2 regions of the Arthrobacter gengyunqii genome follow, and region 1 is predicted to be linked to the other one. Evidence: riboswitches for the same ligand, from Rfam matches in the RefSeq annotation. Region 1 holds a riboswitch; the other holds the start of a gene.
The links. A riboswitch is a leader RNA that binds a small molecule or an ion and turns the genes downstream of it on or off. The one in region 1 is predicted to bind cyclic di-AMP.

Region 2: linked by a shared signal. The riboswitch ahead of MUG94_RS02525 (NlpC/P60 family protein) and the one ahead of MUG94_RS08280 (C40 family peptidase) in region 1 are both predicted to bind cyclic di-AMP.

The regions. Positions count from the first base shown of each region.
Region 1 covers NZ_CP095461.1:1,805,322-1,810,510, reverse strand. The annotation lists gene MUG94_RS08295 (sensor histidine kinase) at 1-468, shown strand, start outside; gene MUG94_RS08290 (response regulator) at 456-1,100, shown strand; gene MUG94_RS08285 (hypothetical protein) at 1,332-1,943, shown strand; cyclic di-AMP (ydaO/yuaA leader) riboswitch at 2,111-2,264, shown strand; gene MUG94_RS08280 (C40 family peptidase) at 2,269-3,147, shown strand; gene MUG94_RS08275 (hypothetical protein) at 3,303-3,809, opposite strand; gene MUG94_RS08270 (sensor histidine kinase) at 3,866-5,189, opposite strand, start outside.
Region 2 covers NZ_CP095461.1:525,776-530,964, reverse strand. The annotation lists gene MUG94_RS02535 (HNH endonuclease) at 1-133, opposite strand, end outside; gene MUG94_RS02530 (NlpC/P60 family protein) at 355-1,113, opposite strand; gene MUG94_RS02525 (NlpC/P60 family protein) at 1,146-1,892, opposite strand; cyclic di-AMP (ydaO/yuaA leader) riboswitch at 1,992-2,154, opposite strand; gene MUG94_RS02520 (M23 family metallopeptidase) at 2,273-3,043, opposite strand; cyclic di-AMP (ydaO/yuaA leader) riboswitch at 3,046-3,227, opposite strand; gene MUG94_RS02515 (iron-dependent transcriptional repressor DtxR) at 3,320-4,018, opposite strand; gene serC (phosphoserine transaminase) at 4,246-5,189, shown strand, end outside.

The DNA of each region.
Region 1 (5,189 bases):
GGGCTGCGCGAAGCCGTGCATGACATCTATCCGCCCATCCTTGATGAACTGGGTCTCGGCGGAGCCGCGTCAGCGCTGACCAGCAGGTCACCCATCCCCTGTTCCCTGGACGTGCACGGTCTGCTGCGGGCTCCGGCGGCGGTGGAATCGGCCGCTTACTTTGTGCTGGCCGAGGCCTTGACCAACGCCGCAAAACACTCTGATGCGTCGCGAATTGGTGTGGTGCTGCGCACGGAATCCGTGCCGGGCGAAGATCTGCTGGTGATCCGGGTGAACGACGACGGCCGCGGCGGCGCAGCCATTCCGCCCCGCACCGCCAGCGGCTCCGGCGTTGGAACCGGACTTGCAACCGGCACCGGACTTGCCGGGATCGCACGCCGGGCCGCTGCCTTTGGTGGCACCCTGCGAGTCACCAGTCCGTCCGGCGGACCAACCGAGCTGAGGGTCGATCTGCCATGCGACTTCTGATTGCCGAAGACGACGCGCTGCTGCGGGCGGGACTGGAGTTGCTGCTGCAGGGCGAGGGATTCGAGATTGCCGGTTCCGCGGACAACGCCGACGACCTGCTCGCTGCCTTTGAGCCCGGCACCGCGGACGGCGCTGTCCTGGATGTGAGGATGCCGCCGTCGTTCACCAATGAAGGGCTCCGGGCCGCGCTGGAATTGCGGTCTCGGGTGCCGGATTTCCCCGTCCTTGTTCTGTCCTCCTATGTTGAGGACCGTTATGCCGCCCGTCTCCTGGCCTCCGGAGCCCAGGGTGTGGGCTATCTGTTAAAGGAACGCGTGGGCAAGGTGGGTGATTTCGTGGACGGGTTGCGCCGAGTCCTGGCCGGCGGAACCGTCATGGATCCCGAAGTCATTGCCCAGTTGTTCAGCCGGCGCAGTACCCGGGACCCCGTCAGGTCGCTGACTCCGCGTGAATTCGAGGTGCTGGGGCTGGTGGCGGAAGGCCTGGGCAACGCAGCAATAGCGAAAGCCATTTCCGTTTCAGAGACCGCGGTCAGTAAACATATCGGCAACATATTCGCGAAACTGGGCCTTGCTCCGTCGGACAGCGGCCACCGCCGGGTGCTGGCCACCCTGGCCTATCTCCGGTCCTAATTCCTTCGCAGCATATGGAAACCGCGCGTTCTTTATCATTCGCTTCGAAGGATATTGTTTTGGCCTCCCCACCCCGTACACCTGCACTCTGGACAAACAAGCAGCGCCTGATGTAATGCTGATTCCCGTATTCCGCCCGCCGCAGAGGGAGGTGGGGACGGGTAGGCTAAGAGCACCGGTTCCAAGCTGATGTATTCGCGGTCCGGCACGATGACGAAGAAAGAGAAGGACATGCCTGAGGCCAAGCGAAACGATGCCGACAACATTCGCGAAGAACTCGGTTACCTCACAGTCGCGGAAATCCTTCAGCTTTGCGCCACGCAGCAGATCCTTGATCCGTCATCCACACTGATTTCCCGCAAAGTTCAGCTGGGAGCCGGAAACGTGTTTTATCCGGGCACCGTCATTGCCGTGGACAGCCAAAGCTCCTGTGTTATTGGAGAACGCAACGTGTTTTATCCCGGTGCGTTCCTCTCTGCTGAAAACGGCGGGATGCTGCTCCTCGGATCCGACATCTCCCTGGGTCCGGGCGGTGTCCAGCTCACGGCCGGGCGTGCCGATGCAGTGGCCGTAGGCGACAAGGCCCGGCTGGGCCAGGGTGCGGTTGTGTCGGGACGCTCGGTCCTGGGCTCCGGGTCCCAGATTCTCGGTGCAGTGCAGGCGGAGTCGGTAATCCTTGCCGATGGCGGGGATCACACCTCAAATCCCCCGGAAAAACGAGGGTCCATGCTCAGGGGCAGCGGCGTTGCCCGCGGGTTGAGGCTGGCTCCAGGGGACGTTATTCAGGCCTACGGGGACTTCTCATCCGCCGCCGTCGACCGCCAGCAGGATGCTTCCGCCTAGACGGTTTTGTGCCGCCGGCCACCCATACCACATAGCGGCGCCACGCACAGGCCTCTGCGACGTTCGTTACTAAATAGTTATCGCACCGTAATCATCCTTTACGGTGGATTCATGCCGTTGATTGATACGGCGTCCTTGGCTTGTTACCTAACTCTGCCGCTTGCCAAGGTCAACAATTAACACACTTCGGCAGGGGCGGGGGAACCAACTTCGGGTTCCTTTGAATCCTTGGGGTTAAGTCAGCCAAGGGATTCCTTTGGCGGACCGGATGACTCCCATCCGCATCCGACAGCTCACCTCGCAGGTATCGGGAGAGGTACTCATTTTGTCTTTCAATAACACCCGTGGACGCCACCGTGCCGAGAACAACACCGTGTTGGGCAAAGCCCGCACCATCGGCAGCGCCGCTGCCGTCATGGCTGCAGGCTCCGGCCTGATGCTGGGTCTGGCCGCTCCTGCTTCGGCAGGCGTCACATCCAACGACTCCACCGAGTCCTACAGCGCGCCGGCAGCTTTCGCAGCCCCCGCTGCAGCACCGGCCGCTCCGGCCGCCGCTCAGGCCGCATCCACCCACGTCGTCCAGTCCGGCGATACGCTGAGTGCAGTCGCCTCAACGTACGGCGTGTCCCTGACCGATATTCTGACGCAGAACGGCCTGGCGCTGGAATCCATCATCTACCCCGGTGATGTCATCACGTACGCCGGCGGCGCTGCTGTAGCACCGGCTGCTGTCTACGCGGCTCCTGCCGCTGCCGCTGAAGCCTATGCCGCACCGGTCGAAGCAGCCCCGGTCGAGGCTTCCCCGGCCGCAGCTGACTTCAGCACCTTCAGCACGCAGGCTTCCGCTGTGACGCCGGCTCCCGCCGGTGCAGCTGTTTCGGGCACGAACTCGATCATGCTGAACTCCGCCTATGCCCAGTTGGGCGCTGCCCAGGACTGCACCGTGCTGGTGGAAGTTGCCCTCCGGGCAGCAGGCCACTCGGTTGGCGACCTGGCTCCGGCACAGCTGGCAGCCTATGGCACCCCGGTTTCTGATCCCCAGCCCGGCGACATCATCTACTACGCCGACGGCGGCATGGGCTTGGCTCACATCGCCATCTACGTGGGCGACGGACAGGCCATCCACAGCGGATGGAACGGCAACCAGACTGTCCAGCAGAGCGCCAACGTCGGTTCCGGCGCTGTCTACTACCGCGTAGCCTAATCACGCAGCTGTAGCGCGCATCGAAAGGCGCGGGAAGCGAACGGACCCGCGCCGTTCGATGAATGCACAAGGGAACGCCCGGCCAGATGGCCGGGCGTTTTCTTTGTGTCTGATTGTTGTCTGTTCGTTGTCTGCCGGTGCTGTGCCGGAAGCTGTCAGGCTGCCGGAGCGTCCTGCGTGGTGTCTCCGTCCTGCTTCTGCTCTTTGCCGTGGTGACCGTCATCGCGCGTGCCGTCTTCATCGGTGCCGTGGTCCGGCTGGCCGTCGTGGTGACGGCCGCCATGTCCACGTTCAGGCGCATCCTCAGCGGTGCCGTCGTCGCCGGTGCCGTCCTCAGCGGGGCCGTCCTCGCCATCGCGCATTCCCTTGCCGGGCTTCGAACCGGAGTCCTGATCGGAATCCGTGTCTTGCTTCTGCGCGTCAGAGTCGGCGTCGGTGCCGTCGTCTTGATGGCGCTCACCCTTGCGGTGCTGCTCGTTGTCCTGACCTTGCTGATCTTCCTGCTGCTCGGTCACTGACGCCTGTTCCTGGTCCGCAGCCGTATCAGCAGTGGCCATGCCGGCGAAAAAGGAACCGACCAGCAGTGCCAGACCTCCCACGATGCCGAGAATCCACCCAAGTGGACCCCGAGCCTTGTCCCGGAAAGCCATAGTGTTACTCACCTCCGATTAGTGGATTGGTTACACCACCATTCTCGGAACTGTTTCTTCGAGATTTCTTAGACTTCCCGTCCTGTGGAGCCGGAGTGCCTCCGGGTAGCCGGCAGCCGAACCTCCAGCACTCCCCCGGTCCCATTCACCGCCGGCAGGGCACTGACGCTGCCGCCGTACCGTGCAGCAATTTCCGCTACGAGCGCCAGGCCCAGACCGTAATGCCTCGGTGCCGCTCCCGCCCCGTCGTCGCGGGGTTTCGGCTCCGCCCGGTCCCGGGCTGAGGCAAACCGTTCAAAGGCCTGCCGGCTGAACCCCGGCGGAAACCCCGGCCCGTCGTCGGAGACCCGGATAACGGCGTCCCGCCCGCTTTTCAGAACCGAGAAGCGCACCTGTGAGCGGGCATAGTCCAGGGCGTTGGCGCCGAGGGCCGTAAACACCCGCTGCAGGGCAAACTGTCCGCCGCGCACCGTCACCTCCGGGTCCGGGGCGTCCAATTCCAGTGTCAGCCCCCGCCGCGTGGCCTCAGGCTGCAGCGAACGGACGGCGGCACGTGCCAGCGACACGAGATCCACCTCTTCCAACGGCCCCGAGCGGCGCGGATCAGCAGACATCAGCAAATCCTCAAGAATGCCGGTCAGCACCTTGGTGTCATCCACCACCTCATCAGCGGCCTGGACGGCTTCTTCGCGTGCTGTCGCCGCGTCAATCTCTGCGCCGGTCTCCGCGTCAGTATGCACGTCAATCCGGGCGTCAGTCTCCGCAGCAAGCCGGCGGCGGAGCATCTGCGCGCGCATGCTCAACAGCGTCAGGGGCGTCCGCAGTTCATGGCTGGCATCGGCAACAAACCGCCGCTGCAGGGCCAGTGCTTCCGCCATGGGACGCATGGCGGCACGGGCGGCCCATGCCGAGAGAGCTCCGGCGACAACTCCTGCGGCCAGGACTGACACCACCAGCGCCAGGGATAACCTGCGCAGCTGTTCATCCGCTTCATGCGTGTCGACGGCGGCCTGAACCACGTCGCGGCCGCGGCGTGTGGTCAGGACTTCATAGCTGCGGTCCCCGTCAGTCACCGTGTCCCGGCGGGATTCACCGGTATTTGCCACGTCCGCCAGTGCCTCTTCATCGGGCAGGCCGGAGGGCATGTTGCGTGAAACAGCCAGCCGGCCGTCGTCGTACACTGCCACGAACACGTCCAGCGGAGCCTCCCGCGGAGAGTTGAACTCCACCGCCGAGACGAGGGTCTGCTCCGCGGCATCCCGGGTCTGGGCCGACACCAGCCCGTACACGAGGACCCCGGCCAGGCCCAGCAGCACCACAATCAGGGCCGTGAACTGTGCGGCCAGGCGCAGCGATGCACGCCGCAGTTCGGTTTCTTCAGAACTGCGGCGG
Region 2 (5,189 bases), 1.3 Mb from region 1:
CCGTGGGTCCCACCACGGGATCCCCGTCCTCGGCAACCACGCTGGCCTTGCCCGCCAATACCAGCACCAGTGCCCGGCGGAAGCTCACGACGGCCAGCGGCTCATAGCCGGCATTCAGAACGAGAGTGCGCATACACGTTTTCCTCTTCGCCTGCCGTCCATCGGCGGGAGGAAACCTGCCGATGGGGACGGCGCATCAGATGATCTATGGAAAGGGTATGCCTCGATCCGGGTCTCCGCCATTTCCAGCACCGGACGCGGGTTTAAACGGGTCAAGGGTTCCTCCCGAAGGAGAAACCCTTGACAGCAAGCAGCCGGCGGACCGGCAGTTAGGCTGCGTACGCGGCGCGCAGCCTAGCCAACCCGGATGTAGACGCCGCCCGAGCCGAGCTCGGCGGGGGCCACAACCGTGGAGTTGCCGTTGAAGCCGCCATGGATGGCCTGGCCGTTGCCGATGTACACAGCAATGTGAGCCATGCCCATGCCGCCGTCGGCGTAATAGATCAGGTCGCCCGGAACAGCCTGCGAGGCACTGACGGTGCTGCCCAGGGACAGGTAGCCGGCAGGCCAGTCGTGGAAGCTGATGCCCGCGGCCGCCAACGAGTTGGTGACCAGCATGGTGCAGTCCTGCGACACACCCAGCTGCGCGTAGGCAGCTGCTGCAATGATGGCTGCCGTACCCGATGCCGCCGGGGCATTGGACTGCGCCGGGACGGCGTTGGAGGCCACGGAAGCCTGCGCGGTGTAGGCCTCCGAAGCGTCCTGAAGCGGGGCTTCCGTTTGGGACTGAACCGCAAACTCAGGTGCTTCCGGAGCTACGATGACGCCGGCCACGGCCGGACGGTCAAAACTGACTTCGGCTGTTGCCGGAACCGTCAGCTGTGCGGCGGCGCTCAGGTCCAGCGTGCTGGTCTGAACATCGCGGACAACGTCGGAACCAGTTGCATTGGCCGCAACGCCGGAGGTCAGAACCAGGCCTGACGCGGCAACAACCACGGCTGCCTGCCGTCCGACGGTTCCGGCATTGGCGGACACTGCCTGGGCCAGGGCGCTCAGCGGGGCGGTGCGTTCCACCGGCGCCCGGTGCCGGGCGCGCTCAGTTGTAGAAGTCATGCGGGTGCGATCTCCGATATCTGCAACTGGTCTTAGCTGACGCGGACGAAGCTTGCGCCGCCGAGGTAGGACAGCGGGTGCAGAACGGTGTTCATGCCGTCGAAGCCGCCGCTGATGACCTGGCCGTTGCCCACGTAGATCGCTACGTGGCCGGAGGTGATGACGAGGTCGCCGGGCTGGGGCGAGCCCACAACCGTGCCGTAAGCGAAGAACTGTGCGGGGGCGAGGTCGCCAACCGACTTGCCAACCGAGCGCAGGGCCTTCTCCACCATGGCGGTGCAGTCCTGGGCGACGCCGATCTGGGAGTAGGCCGAAGCGACGAGCGCTGCGCCCACGCCGCTGGCCGCCGGGGCGGGAGCGGGTGCCGAAGCCTGGGGTGCGGCGGTCACTGCCGGCGCAACTGTGGTTGCGGCCGGGGCTGCTGACTGGGTCTGAACGGCGACAGCCTGCTGCGCCGTTGCGGCGGAAGCCTGCACAGCGGCGGCCTGCTGAGCCTGGACGGCAGCCTGCTCCTGCGCAACGGCTGCTGCGGCAGCAGCAGCTTCTTCGGCTGCAACCTGAGCGCGGTATTCAGCGCCGGACACAGCAGAAACCGGCTCAATCGTGGCCAGTTCAAAGGGTGCCTGTGCGGAGACCGAGACGGCTCCGGTGGTGGTTACGGCACTCAGCGCGGTGGCTTCGAGGGCCTGTCGATCGGTGCTGACGGCTGCCTGGGCGGGAAGACCAGCGGCCAGTACGAGGCCTGATGCGGCGACGACGACTGCGGCCTGGCGGCCCATGGTTCCAACGTTGGAGGTGACGGCCCGGGATAGTGCTGAAATTGGGCTCGTCTGGACGGAGGCCGCGCGACGGCGGCCGTGAGCTACTGATGACACAAGTTTGCCTCTCCCAATGCCTACGAGGTGAGCTGTCGGATTCGGATGGGAGTCACCCGGTTGCTGGCTGCGAAGCCTTGCAACTTAACCCCTAGGGCTTCTTGCGAAACCCGAATGTGGTTCCCCCGCCTCTGCCATGCGATGTTGCGAACGGACCTCAAACAGTGGCAGAGCTCGGCGATCTGTTCGAGAGTGCCTGATCTTTGGCCGATCAGGCACGAGGATGACCTTACAACAACATCTCTGGAATGTCACGTTCAGGTCACGAAATGGTTATCCTGCGGTCACAACCAGCCCAGCGGGTCAACAACCTCGCCGTTCACCATGACCTCAAAGTGCAGATGGCAGCCCGTGGAGGCACCCGTGGTGCCGCTGGCACCCACCAGGTCGCCGCGCTCCACCGTGGCCCCCACAGCCACGGCCAGGGCGGACATGTGATTGTAGGTGGTTTCCACGCCATTGCCGTGATCCACGACCACGCGGTTGCCTCCGCCGTAGGCGTGCCATCCCGAGAAGGTAACGGTGCCGGATGCGGCTGCGGTGACATCAGTTCCGCAGGCAGCCGAGAAGTCCTGGCCGCGGTGCATCTCGCCGGCGGTGCCCGTAATGGGGCTGACGCGGTAGCCGAAGCCCGAGGTTTCCACAAGATCGGCGGCCAGCGGTTTGGCCAGTGTGCCCTTGGCAGCACCGGCGGAGATCGCCGAACCGGAGGCAACAACCACGTGGCGAAGTTTCGCTTCCGGGTCGAATTTACTGCTCAGGGCGGCGCGCTCGAAGGTAACGGCTGCATCGGGATCAGCGGACACCACGGGGGCTTCAGCCGCGACGGGCTGCATCTCCTGCACAGGCTCGCTGACTGCGGCGGTGGTGGGAATTGCAACGGTGAGAATCAGGCCGGATGTTGCGGCGGTGATGGCGACCTTCTGGGCGGTGTCACCAAAAGAATGGCTCTTCGTTTCCGCACGACGGCGTCCGGAGGACTGGCCGTTCCGTGGGCGTGGAGCCGGAGCCGGGGCGGACGCGCGGCGCCTGCCCGGGGCAGCATGCTTCGACAAGGTATACCTCTCTCATATGCCTGCGAAGTTAGCTGTCGGATTCGAGTAGAGAAAACTCGGCCCCACACTCAACACCGGCCGCTTGTGCGGACGCTGTGTTGATGCTGGAGGCTTCACCCCGAGGCAGCCTTGGCTGCCAGTTGATGGGTCCTCCGCCCCTGCCTGAAGTCTGCAATTCCGGGCCAGTGGCAGGGTTCGGCGTAAGGCCCGGATAACGGTGTTATTTCAACGTCAGTAAGTCACTATAGGTTAAGGAGGCCAAAAGAGACCATTCCGTTATCCAGCGGTGGACACAAACACGTGGGAGGCCACCTCTGGAGGGAGCTCCAAGGCGCCTTCAATCCCCGGGACGCGGACCGAAATGTAGCCTGCAACCACCTCCGCAGTGATCTCGGCACCCGGACGCATCCCGGCCTCATCAAGCTGGGTGAGCAGCTCCGGCTCCACCTGGACCGGTTCGGCCAGCCGGACCAGCTGCATCTTGGTTCCGGGCTCGACCGCGGCAACCGCCGCCACGAGGTTGGTGACCCCCTGATGGAACAGTTCGGCGGCCACGCCGCCAATTTCTTCGAGGCCGGGTATGGGATTCCCGTACGGGGATTCCGTGGGGCGGCCCAACAGCTCATAAAGACGCCGCTCCACCCGCTCGCTCATCACGTGTTCCCACCGGCAGGCCTCATCGTGCACGTAAGCCCAGTCCAAGCCGATCACGTCGGACAGCAGCCGTTCCGCCAGGCGGTGCTTACGCATTACTTCCGTTGCCCGGCGCCTGCCCAGTTCGGTCAGCTCAAGCTGCCGGTTGCCGGAAACCACCACCAGCCCGTCCCGTTCCATCCGGCCGATCGTCTGGGAAACAGTCGGTCCCGAGTGGCGGAGCCGTTCGGCGATCCGTGCCCGGAGCGCAACGATGTTCTCCTCTTCAAGCTCCAGGATGGTCCGCAGATACATCTCGGTGGTATCGATGAGGTCCGTCATGGCAGGGAGCTCCTATGTATTCGAGGGAAGATCAGGAGAACAACGGCGGACGCCGCCGCCACAGGTGATTACTGCCAATACGTTAGCTCATTCGGTCACAAGGCAGATAATTCCGCAGCTGTCCGACTGGCCGTTTGCCCGGTTCACAAATGGCCCGGAACCGGGGCGGTGGGGCAGAATGAAAAGGCACATCAGAGCACCCTGCCTACCGCTTGGAGCGATATCCCATGGGCGAAACCGCCGCACTTAAGATTCCCGCCGACCTCCTCCCCCGGGACGGGCGGTTCGGCGCCGGGCCCTCGAAGGTGCGCCCGGAGCAGATGGAGGCACTGTCCCGTGCCGGCACCGGCCTGCTGGGCACGTCCCACCGCCAGGCACCGGTCCGCAATCTGGTGGGCAGCGTCCGCGAGGGACTTTCCAACCTCTTCCGGGCACCGGACGGCTACGAGGTGGTGTTGGGTGTCGGCGGTTCCACGGCATTCTGGGATGTTGCTTCCTTTGGCCTCGTTCGGGAAAAGGCGCAGCACCTGTCCTTCGGCGAGTTCGGTTCCAAGTTTGCCGCGGCCACCAACAAGGCCCCCTTCCTCGCAGAGTCCTCCATCATCAAGGCCGATCCGGGAACACGTCCTTCGGCCGTTGCCGAGGCCGGCGTGGATGTTTACGCCTGGCCCCAAAACGAAACCTCCACGGGCGTTGCCGCGCCGGTCAAGCGGGTTCAGGGCGCCGACGCCGATGCCCTGGTCCTCATTGACGCGACCTCCGCAGCGGGCGGCCTGGACGTCGATCTGGCCGAGTCCGATGTCTATTACTTTGCTCCGCAGAAGAACTTTGCTTCCGACGGCGGCCTCTGGCTGGGCATGTTCTCCCCTGCAGCACTGGAACGCGCCGCGCAGATCAACGCAACAGACCGCTGGATCCCGGACTTCCTGAACCTTCAGACCGCCATCGACAACTCCAAGCTGAACCAGACCTACAACACGCCGTCGCTGTCCACACTGGTGACCCTCAACGCCCAGATCGAGTGGATGAATGCGAACGGCGGCCTGGAATTCACCACGCGGCGAACCGCAGAATCCGCCGGCCGGATCTATTCCTGGGCGGAGGCCTCCCCGGTGGCCACTCCCTTTGTTGCCCGGCCTGAAGACCGCTCCAATGTCATTGCCACCATTGA